3 regions of the Kitasatospora sp. NPDC094019 genome follow, and region 1 is predicted to be linked to each of the others. Evidence: riboswitches for the same ligand, from Rfam matches in the RefSeq annotation. Region 1 holds a riboswitch; each other region holds the start of a gene.
The links. Region 1 has a riboswitch for S-adenosylmethionine ahead of ACIQ9P_RS02260 (aminotransferase class V-fold PLP-dependent enzyme). Riboswitches for the same ligand answer to the same signal wherever they lie in the genome.
Positions count from the first base shown of each region.

Region 2: it holds a riboswitch for S-adenosylmethionine, as region 1 does, so the genes downstream of both, ACIQ9P_RS32890 (AAA family ATPase) here and ACIQ9P_RS02260 (aminotransferase class V-fold PLP-dependent enzyme) in region 1, are expected to answer to the same signal.
Region 3: it holds a riboswitch for S-adenosylmethionine, as region 1 does, so the genes downstream of both, ACIQ9P_RS37320 (IclR family transcriptional regulator) here and ACIQ9P_RS02260 (aminotransferase class V-fold PLP-dependent enzyme) in region 1, are expected to answer to the same signal.

Region 1 covers NZ_JBIWIF010000001.1:487,385-490,648, reverse strand. The annotation lists gene trpD (anthranilate phosphoribosyltransferase) at 1-845, shown strand, start outside; SAM riboswitch class IV at 953-1,070, shown strand; gene ACIQ9P_RS02260 (aminotransferase class V-fold PLP-dependent enzyme) at 1,125-2,501, shown strand; gene ACIQ9P_RS02255 (Lrp/AsnC ligand binding domain-containing protein) at 2,544-2,825, opposite strand; gene ACIQ9P_RS02250 (rhomboid family intramembrane serine protease) at 2,822-3,264, opposite strand, start outside.
Region 2 covers NZ_JBIWIF010000020.1:142,313-145,576, reverse strand. The annotation lists gene ACIQ9P_RS32890 (AAA family ATPase) at 1-1,364, opposite strand, end outside; SAM riboswitch class IV at 1,684-1,807, opposite strand; gene ACIQ9P_RS32885 (helix-turn-helix domain-containing protein) at 2,015-3,264, opposite strand, start outside.
Region 3 covers NZ_JBIWIF010000031.1:302-3,565, forward strand. The annotation lists gene ACIQ9P_RS37315 (SGNH/GDSL hydrolase family protein) at 67-1,362, shown strand; gene ACIQ9P_RS37320 (IclR family transcriptional regulator) at 1,410-2,123, opposite strand; SAM riboswitch class I at 2,318-2,460, opposite strand; gene ACIQ9P_RS37325 (DUF1963 domain-containing protein) at 2,558-3,264, shown strand, end outside.

The DNA.
Region 1 (3,264 bases):
CGATGTACGCGCACGCCGAGCCGCTGGACATCCCCGGCCCGGCGGTGGACATCGTCGGCACCGGTGGTGACCGGGCCAGGACCGTCAACATCTCGACCATGTCGGCGATCGTCGCGGCCGCGGCCGGCGCCAAGGTGGTCAAGCACGGCAACCGGGCCGCGTCCTCGTCCAGCGGCTCCTCGGACGTGCTGGAGAAGCTGGGCATCAGCCTGGACCTCCGGCCGCGCCGGGTCGCCGAGATCGCCGAGGAGGTCGGGCTCACCTTCTGCTTCGCCGCGACCTTCCACCCGTCGATGCGGCACGCCGCGCCCGCGCGGCGCGACCTCGGGGTGCCCACCGCCTTCAACATCCTGGGGCCGCTGACCAACCCGGCCCGGGTGACGGCGCACGCGATCGGCTGCTTCGACACCCGCCTGGCGGGGCTGATCGCCGGGGTGCTCGCCCGGCGCGGTGCCACCGCGCTGGTCTTCCGGGGCGACGACGGGCTGGACGAGCTGACGATCAGCACCACCTCGCGGGTGTGGGTGGTCCGCGACGGCGCCGTCACCGAGACCTCCTTCGACCCGCGCGAGGTCGGCATCGAGCCGGTCGGCATCGAGGCGCTGCGCGGCGCGGACCCGGCGTACAACGCGGAGGTCGCGCGCCGGGTCCTCGCCGGGGAGCACGGCCCGGTCCGCGACGCGGTGCTGCTCAACTCGGCGGCCGCGCTGGTGGCGCTGGACCTCACCGACGCGCCGCTCGCGGAGCAGCTCGGGGCGGCCATGCGGCGTACCGCGACGGCGATCGACTCGGGTGCCGCGCGGGATCTGCTGAAGCACTGGTCCGAGGCCACCGCCCGGGCATGACACGGCAGTTGGGGCCCACCGGGAATCCTCCCGGTGGGCCCCGACCGGTGTCCGGGATGTGGACCCCTGTTTGACCGGGGGACGCACCCGATCTACAGTCTTGGCCAGGTCATGAGTGACAGCGACAAGCCCCAGCTTGCTGTCCGGCAACCCTCCTTCCGTGGCGGGGTGCCCTGGGTGAGGACCGGGCCGTGCGGCGAGCCGTCCGCGTGGCAAGCGCGGACACCCGGATCATCACGCACTCCCGGGGTCCCTGACCCGTAGACGGAGTGCATCCCCATGTCTCTCGCCACCGACCTCGCCATCGACCTCGGTACCCCCCTCGCCGTCCTCGGCCACGACGTCGAGGTCCCGCTCGCCAACGGCGACAAGGTCGCCTACGCGGCGCTCGACTACGCCGCCAGCGCCCCGGCGCTGCAGCGGGTCTGGGACGAGGTCGCCGCCTACGCCCCCTACTACGGCAGCGTGCACCGCGGCGCCGGCTACCTGTCCCAGCTCTCCACCGACCTGTTCGAGCAGAGCCGCCGCACCGTCGCCGAGTTCCTGGACCTGCGCGAGGACGACCAGGTGGTCTTCACCCGCGCCACCACCGACTCGCTCAACCTGCTGGCCGGCGCCGTCCCGGCCGGGACCCGGGTGTTCGCCTTCGAGACCGAGCACCACGCCTCGCTGCTGCCCTGGGCGCACGCCGGCCTGACCGTCACCTGTCTGCGCGCCCCGCGCTCGCACGCCGAGGCCGTCGCCGCCTTCGAGGCCGCGCTCGCCGAGGCGCCCGAGGGCCCGAAGCTGCTCTGCGTCACCGGCGCGTCGAACGTCACCGGCGAGCTCTGGCCGGTCGCCGAACTGACCAGGACCGCCCACCGCCACGGCGCCCGGGTGGTGCTGGACGCCGCGCAGCTGGCCCCGCACCACCGGGTCTCGGTGCGCGAGCTGGACGTCGACTGGATCGCCTTCTCCGGTCACAAGCTGTACGCGCCGTTCGGCTCCGGGGTGCTGGCCGGCCGGTCCGACTGGCTGGACGAGGCCGAGCCGTACCTGGCCGGCGGCGGCGCCACCCGTACGGTGGCCCGCGAGACCGACGGCTCGGTGGCCGTGCAGTGGCACACCGGCCCGGCCCGGCACGAGGCCGGCTCCCCGAACGTCATCGGCGTGTACGCGATCGCGGCGGCCTGCCGGGCGCTCACCGAGGCGGGGTTCGACGCCCTGGAGGCCCGCGAGCGGGCGCTGGTGGCCCGGCTGAAGGCCGGTCTGGCGGAGATCCCCGAGGTCAGGGTGCTGAACCTGTTCGGTGCCGACTCGGAGCGGGTGGGCGTGCTGTCCTTCGTGGTCCGGGGCTGGAACAGCTCGCACTTCTCGGCCGCGCTGTCCGCCGAGTACGGCATCGGGGTGCGGGACGGCCTGTTCTGCGCCCACCCGCTGGTGCGCACCCTGCTCGGCGACGAGGAGGCCGCGCCCTCGGAGTGCGGCGCGCCGGAGCCGTCGCTGCCGGGCGAGCGCAGCCTGAACGCGATCCGGGTGAGCTTCGGCGCCGGCACGCCGGACGAGCACGTGGACCGGTTCCTCACCGCCGTCCGGGAGCTGGTCAAGGACGGCGCGGCGTGGAGCTACCGGAACGAGGGCGGCCGCTGCGTCGCGGACACCCGCCGGGAGGGCTGAGGCCCCGTCGGGAGTGGCCGCTCCGCGGCTACCCCTTCCTCCCTATTCCTCCAGGCCGATCGCGAACGCGGCCTCCAGGTCGTGCTGGGAGTAGGTGCGGAAGGCGATCTGGGTCTCGGTGTGGGCCACGCCCGGGACCTTGTTCAGCCGACCGGGGATCACGTCGGCGAGGTCGTCGTGGCGGCGCACCCGCACCATCGCGACCAGGTCGTAGCCGCCGGTCACCGAGTAGACCTCGCTGACGCCCTCGATGGCGGCGATCGCCTCGGCGATCTCCGGGATGCGGTCGACGCTGGTCTTGATCAGGACGATGGCGGTGATCACGGTGGCGTACTCCTTTGTGAGGTGCCGCCAGGGTAGCGGGCGTCGGTCGCACCGTCGCGGGGGCGGGGGCGGCGGGGGCGGCGCTCGGCCAGGGCGCACGCGTAGAGGAAGCCGGTCATGAAGCCGATCACGTGCACCAGGTACGCCACCCCGGGTCCGGCGGAGTGCACCGACCACCACTGGAGCGTGAACCACAGGCCCAGCACCAGCCAGGCCGGGAACCGCAGCGGCAGGAAGAGCAGCAGCGGGACGAGCGTGGTGACCCGGGCGTGCGGGTGGAAGCGCAGGTAGGAGCCGAGCACGGCGGAGATCGCCCCCGAGGCGCCGATCAGCACCCGGGTCGAGTCCGCCGAATGGGCCTCGGCCAGCGCGAACCCGTAGGTGGTCAGCGCGCCGGCCGCCAGATAGAAGAGGAGGAACCGGGGGCGGCCGAGGCGGC
Region 2 (3,264 bases), on a different contig from region 1:
CCGGTCGCGGTGGCCCGCCGTGGCGCCGGCTCCGCGGCGGCGCCCTCGTTCTCGTTCCCGTTCTCGTTCTCGACGGTGTCCGCCGCGGCGAGGGCGGCGCCCGGCGTCTCCCACGCGCCGCCGCCGAACTCCGGCAGCACCGCGCCGGGGTCCCCGGAGCCGGGGGCGGCCGCCGGCCCGAGCGAGCTGCGCAGATGTCCCTCGGCCACCCGGGCGTGCCCGTCGACGGTGGCCGCCGCCGCGCCGGCGGCCCGCAGGAGTCGGCCGGCCCGCTGGTGCAGGGCGGCGAGTTCGAGCGGCCGCATCGCGGCGAGCAGGTCCCCGGCGGCGGTGGGATGGCGGAAGCCGCCGTCGCGGAACAGCCCGGCCGCGTCCAGCAGGTACAGCGCCCGGGGCAGCGCGTCGGGGGCGAGCAGCAGCAGTTCGGCGAGGAGTTCGGGGGTGGCCCCGGCGCCGAGCACCGCGACGCCGCGCGCGTAGTGCAGGGCGAGCGGGTCGATCCGGTGCAGGCAGTGCATCAGGCCGCGCCGATAGCCCTCGCCGACGACGAGGGTGCCGGGGCTGCCGGCGCGCTCCTGGTCCCCGACGAGGCTGTGCACCAGCAGCGGGTTGCCGCCGGTGAGGGTGTGCGCCTCGGCGGCGTACCGGTCGGCGGCCGCGGCGCCGAGCCGGGTGCGCAGCACCTCGGCGACGAGTCCGGTGGTCAGCAGGTCGAGCCGGATGTGCTGGTGGTGCGGTTGGCGGGCGAGTTCGACCTCGAACAGCGGGTTGGCGGGGGTCATGGTCTCGCGCGAGCTGAGCACGGTGAGCACGCCGGTGCCCCGGGTGCGGCGGACCAGGTAGAGCAGGAACTCCAGCGACTGCGGGTCGGCGTCCTGCCGGTCGTCGACGGCGATCAGCACGGGGGCGCGGTCGGCCAGGCCGCGGACCAGCCGGAACAGGCCCTCCAGGACGCGCTGGGTGAGCCGCCCGGCGGGGCGGTCGGACGGGGCTGGGTCGGTGCCGGCGGCCGCGCCCTCGGCGAGCAGGGCCTCGGCGGTGGCGGCCTCCTCGGGTTCGAGGTCGGCGCCCTGGAGGAGTTGCCGGGCCAGGCCGAGCGGGAACTCGCGTTCGAGCGGCGAGCCGGTGCCGACCAGGACCTGGACGCCGCGCTCGGCGGCGGTGTCGGTGAAGGTGTAGAGCAGGTCGCTGCGCCCGCTGCCGACGGACCCGTGCAGCACGATCACGCTCCCGGCGCCGGCGGCGCAGCGGTCGAGGGCGTGGTGCAGCCGGCGGTACTCGGACTCGCGGCCGGCGGGCGGGGTTCTCGACGGGCCGTACGGATCGTACGGATCACGCGGCGGGGGCACGGGAAGGGGGGACATCCGTTCTCCTGGTGCAGGGCGCACGGGAGGACGGGCCGCTGGGCGCTCCTCCTCGCGCGGGTTCGTGGGCGAGGGAATCGGAGGGACCGACCGGGGCGGGCGGGGACGCCCGGCCGGCCGACCGGCTCAGCGACAGAGGGAGCTGGCGCGCCGCAGCAGGTCGACGTCGAGGCGGGCGACCAGTCGCAGGTCGGCTCGGAGCAGCGGGGCGGCGGACGTCGTACGCGAACCGACGGGCGACGACGGCCACGCACCCGCGCGGTGTCCACCTGCCCGCTGTTCCACGACGTTCTCCGTCCCCCGCGCCCTCCCGGGCCCATGACCGCGCTTGTGACGGTCCGTCGGTCGGACGGACCCTCACCTGGCTTATCCCCGGGGCACCCCACCGCAGTGTGGGGGTTGCCGGTCAGCCGGCCGGGGCCTTGGGGCTGACACTCTTCGCCGCCCCCGAGTCTAGGAAGCGCCCGGCGAGCGCGTCAATCGGCCGGGCCCCGGAATCCGGCCCACCGGCCGGTTCAGCACGGGGCGCAACGGGCGCGCAACACACCCGCCACAGTGCGCCGGGGCGCGCCGCGGCCCACGTGCTCGGCCCGCTCGGCCCGCCCAGCACGCTCGACACCGCTCGACCCCGCTCGGCCCGCCCGGCCCCCTCAGCCGGCCAGGCCGTGCCCGGCCAGGCGGCGGCGCAGCCCGGCGAGTTCGCGCCGGACCAGCGGCGGCAGCCCGTCCACCCCGCCGCCGGCCGCCGCGAGCACCGGACCCAGCAGGTCGGCGGCCGCCCTCGGGTCCTGGGCGAGCAGGTGGCAGTCGGCCACCCGGACGGTGAACAGCAGACGGGCGGAGGGCAGTTGGTCGGGCGCGAGCAGCGCGAGCGCGGTCTCGGCGGCGTCGACGGCCCGGCGGGCCAGCCGGGGGTCCTCGACGGCGGCGGCCGCGTCGCGCAGGGCGGCGGCCGCGCCGGCCTCGACCCGCAGCCGCATCGAGGCGATGGAGAGCCAGGCGGCGTCGGACTCGTCGTGGACCCCGATGTGGTCGAGGTGGAGCCGGGAGCGGCCGAGGTGGCGGACGGTGGCGCGGACGTCGCCGGTGAGGGCGTGGGCGCGGGCCTGGGCGATCTGGCCCATGGCTCCGGCCCAGTGCCGGGCCGGGGCCACCCGGGAGATCTCGCGGGCGTAGCCGAGCGCGGCGTCCGGATCGCCGTCGAGGCGGGCGAGGAAGCTCATGTCACTGAGGGCGGCGACCTGGGTGGCGTGGTCCCCGGCGAGTTCGGCCCAGCCGAGGGCGCGGGTGAAGCAGGCCATCGCGGTGGCGTTGCGGCCGTCCTGCATCCGCAGGGCGCCCGCGGCGTGGGCGTACTCGCCGGCGAGCCGGGCCAGCGGGCGACGGTCGGGTCCGGCCGGGTGGGCGGCCAGACGGCGCAGGACGACCCGCAGGGTGTCCTCGACGGCCGCGGTGCCGGGAGCGGCGGGGCTGTCGCCGGCCCGCAGGTGGGCGGCGAGCAGGCCGGCCAGGGCGTGGGCGGTGTCGGGGTCGAGCGGGGCGGTCGTGTCGGGGTCGGCGGCGCGGAACGCGGTGTGCAGGGCAGCCAGTTCGGGCGCGGCGGGGACGGCGCAGCCGGCCGCGTCGTGGAGGGGGCAGAGCAGCCCGTAGTCGGGGAGGCGGTCGGGCAGGTGGGCGGCGAGGCCGGCGGGCAGGACAGGGGCCAGGGCGGCGACCGGCGGGCCGGGCAGCGGGGGGCGGGTCCAGTCCCCGGGGACGGGCACCGGGGGCGCCCCGAGCACGGCGACAGCGGGTACGAGGACGGGAACGGAGGCCGGGGCCGGTCCCTCCTCGGCGAGGCGGCAGGCGGCCCGCAGTTCGCCGCCGGCGTGGAGGAGGTCGTCGAGGCGGTCGGCGACCC
Region 3 (3,264 bases), on a different contig from region 1:
TGTCACATTCCCGCACCGCCCCGGGTCAGCAGGGCAGGACCGACCGACCTTCCCGAGGAGCGCTCCATGCACTCGTTCGCCCGCGCCGCTTCCGTCGCCGCGCTGACCGCCGCCCTCTCCGTCACCGCCACCTCCCTCCCCGCGCCGGCCGCCGCATCGGCCACCGGGGACACTTCCTCGGCGTATCCCCAGCGCTGGTCGGCCGCCTGGTCCGCGCCGATGATGCGGCCCTCCTCGGCGCCGTGGTTCGAGACCTGGGCCGTGCGGGGCTTCGACCACCAGTCGGTACGGCAGGTGGTGCGACTGGGCACCGGTGGCAAGGCCCTCCGGTTCCGGCTGTCCAATCTCTACGGGACGACACCACTGCGGCTGAGCGGGGCCACTGTCGGCCGCGCCGCCGACGGGGCGGCCGTCGTCCCGGGGACAGTACTGCCCTTGCGCTTCGGGCACCGGGACTCCGTCGTCGTCCCCGCGGGCGGAGAGGTCCTCAGCGATCCGGTGCCGCTGCCGGTGGCGGCCCGCGACCGGGTGGCGCTGACGCTCTGGTTCGACGGCGCGACCGGCCCGGCCACCTACCACCAGCTGTCCATGACCACGACCTACCGGGCCGACGGCGACCACCGCGGGGACACCGATGCGGCGGCGTTCACCGATGCCGTCCGCCCCGGGTACGGCTCCTGGTACTACCTCGGCGGGGTCGAGGTCACCGGCGGGCGGCCCGTGGGCAGGGCGGTGGTGGCGTTCGGCGAGTCCACCACCGACGGGTTCGGCGCCACCGTCGACGGCGACGACCGCTATCCAGACCTCCTCGCCGAGCGGCTCGTCGCCGCCGGCCGACCGCGCCCCGTCCTCAACGCCGGCATCGGCTCGAACAAGATGCTCGCCGATTCCGCCTGCGCCGGGGACAGCGCGCTGAGCCGCTTCCGGCGCGATGTGCTGGACCGACCGAACGTGGGCACCGTCATCGTCTCCCACGGCATGAACGACATCCTCCGCGGCGGCGACCAGATCTGCGGCGTGGACCGCGACGACCCGCCCGTGACGCTCCAGCGGCTGATCAACGCCCACCGCGCCCTGATCCGGGCCGCCCACGCCCGGGGCGTCAAGGCCGTCGGAGCCACCCTGATGCCCTTCGGCGGCGCGCCGTTCTGGACCGCGGGCGCCGACCGGCTGCGCCGCGACCTCAACGAGTGGATCCGTACCTCCGGCGCGTACGACGCGGTGGCCGACTTCGACCGCGCCGTCGATCCCGAGGGCACCGGCGCGATCCCGGACGGCCTCCACGCCGGCGACCACCTCCACCCCGGGCCGCTCGGCTACCGCGTGATGGCGGACAGCATCGACCTCGACAGCCTGCGCTGACTCGCCCGGCCGCCGGTCGCGGGGGGCGGCCCCCGCGACCGGGCCCGTCAGGTGAGGCGGAGGGCCTCGGTGAGACGGTCGGCCGCTTCGACGACCGTCTGCGAGAGAAGGGCGCCGGGGTGGCGGGTCAACCGCTCGATCGGGCCGGAGACGGCCACGGCGGCCACGACCCGGTTCGCCGGCCCCCGGACCGGGGCGGAGACGGACGCGACCCCGAGCTCGCGTTCCCCGATCGACTGGGCCCAGCCACGGCGCCGGACGCCGCTCAGCGCGGTCGCGGTGAAGCTGGCGCCCTGGAGGCCGCGGTGGAGCCGCTCGGGCTCCTCCCAGGCCAGCAGGACCTGGGCGGCGGCGCCGACCTTCATCGGGAGGGTGACTCCCACCGGAACGGTGTCGCGCAGCCCGGAGAGGCGCTCGGCGGCGGCCACGCAGATCCGGACACCGCCCTGCCGACGGTAGAGCTGGGCGCTCTCCCCGCTGACGTCGCGCAGCCGGGCGAGGACCGGGCCGGCGGCGGCCAGCAGCCGGTCCTCCCCGGCGGCGGCCGAGAGTTCACCGAGCCGGGGGCCGAGGATGAAGCGGCCCTCCACGTCACGGGCGACCAGCCGGTGCTGTTCGAGTGCGACGGCGAGCCGGTGCGCCGTGGGCCGGGCCAGGCCGGTCACCGCGACGAGGCCGGCCAGGGTGGTCGGTCCGGCCTCCAGGGTGCCGAGGATCGAGGTGACCTTGTCGAGCACGCCGACGCCGCTCGTGTTGTCCATGGATGTCTCCGTCTCAGATCCCGCGAGCCGCCCGGGGCGCGCTCGCGGAGGCCCCCCGTGGGGAGCGGGGGGGGTGGTCAGCGAGGGCGGGCCGAGCAAGTGGGCCGATTGCCTGCGCCGGGCACGAGACGGGTACGCGAAAGGTCCGGGACGGGAAGCGCCCGGCGGAAGGACAGCACAGAGAGCACCGTGTCTCCTCATCTTTCCCGCGCCACATTGGCGACAGGCCGGAGTTGGCACTGATCCCGGACGGCACGGCGCGTACTTCGGACGCCGGGTCGAACGGGGAGCTGCCGGGGCTTCGTAGGGCCGGTCCCTCCACCCCTCTGGATGATTCGCGAAGAACGATACAAGACTCCCCCGCCCGCCTGCCAAGCCCCCGTCCCCCGACCGCGGCCGGGCGGTGTCGCCGCGGTGTCCTACAGTCGGGCCGTATGACGACCCTGATCACCGAGGGCGGCCCGGTCGCGGACGATGCGACGGTCACGCGCACCGGCGGCGTGCCGCTCGCCCCGCCCGGCACCGCCTGGCCGACCTGTGCCGATTGCGGCGGCCCGATGCGGTTCCTCGCGCAGATCGTGCTGGACGGGTCCGGCGCCGCCGTGACCGGAGGTCCGGGTCCCCAGGACCGGGTGCTGGTTCTGTTCGCCTGCCAGAACCGTCCGGGAGAGTGCCGGGACTGGGACGCCCGTTCGGGTGCCAACGTCGCGCTGGTCCTCGCGGCCGACGCGCTGGTGCCGATCCCCCTTCCGGTGCGGTCCGACCCCGAGGGCCGTGAGGACGCCGACCCCGACGAGGACGAGGACGACTTCGGCGACGAGGACGACGAGGACGACGAGGATCTCCTGCTCCTCGGCGCCACCCGCGCCGCCGAGGCCCAGTTCCTCGCGGACGCACCGGACTTCGACCGCGCCCGCGCCGCCTGGGCGGACCGGACCGGCCGCCCCCGCACCCACGTGCTCGGCCAGCTCAACGGCGCCCCGGCCTGGCTCCAGAACGACGAGACACCGGACTGCCCGGCCTGTGCCGAGCCGATGCGGCTCGCCGTCCAGCTCCAGGAGGGGCCCGATCCCGTCACCGCCATGAACTTCGGCAGTGGCCGGGCCTACGCCTTCACCTGCTCCCCCTGCGCCGGCGCGGC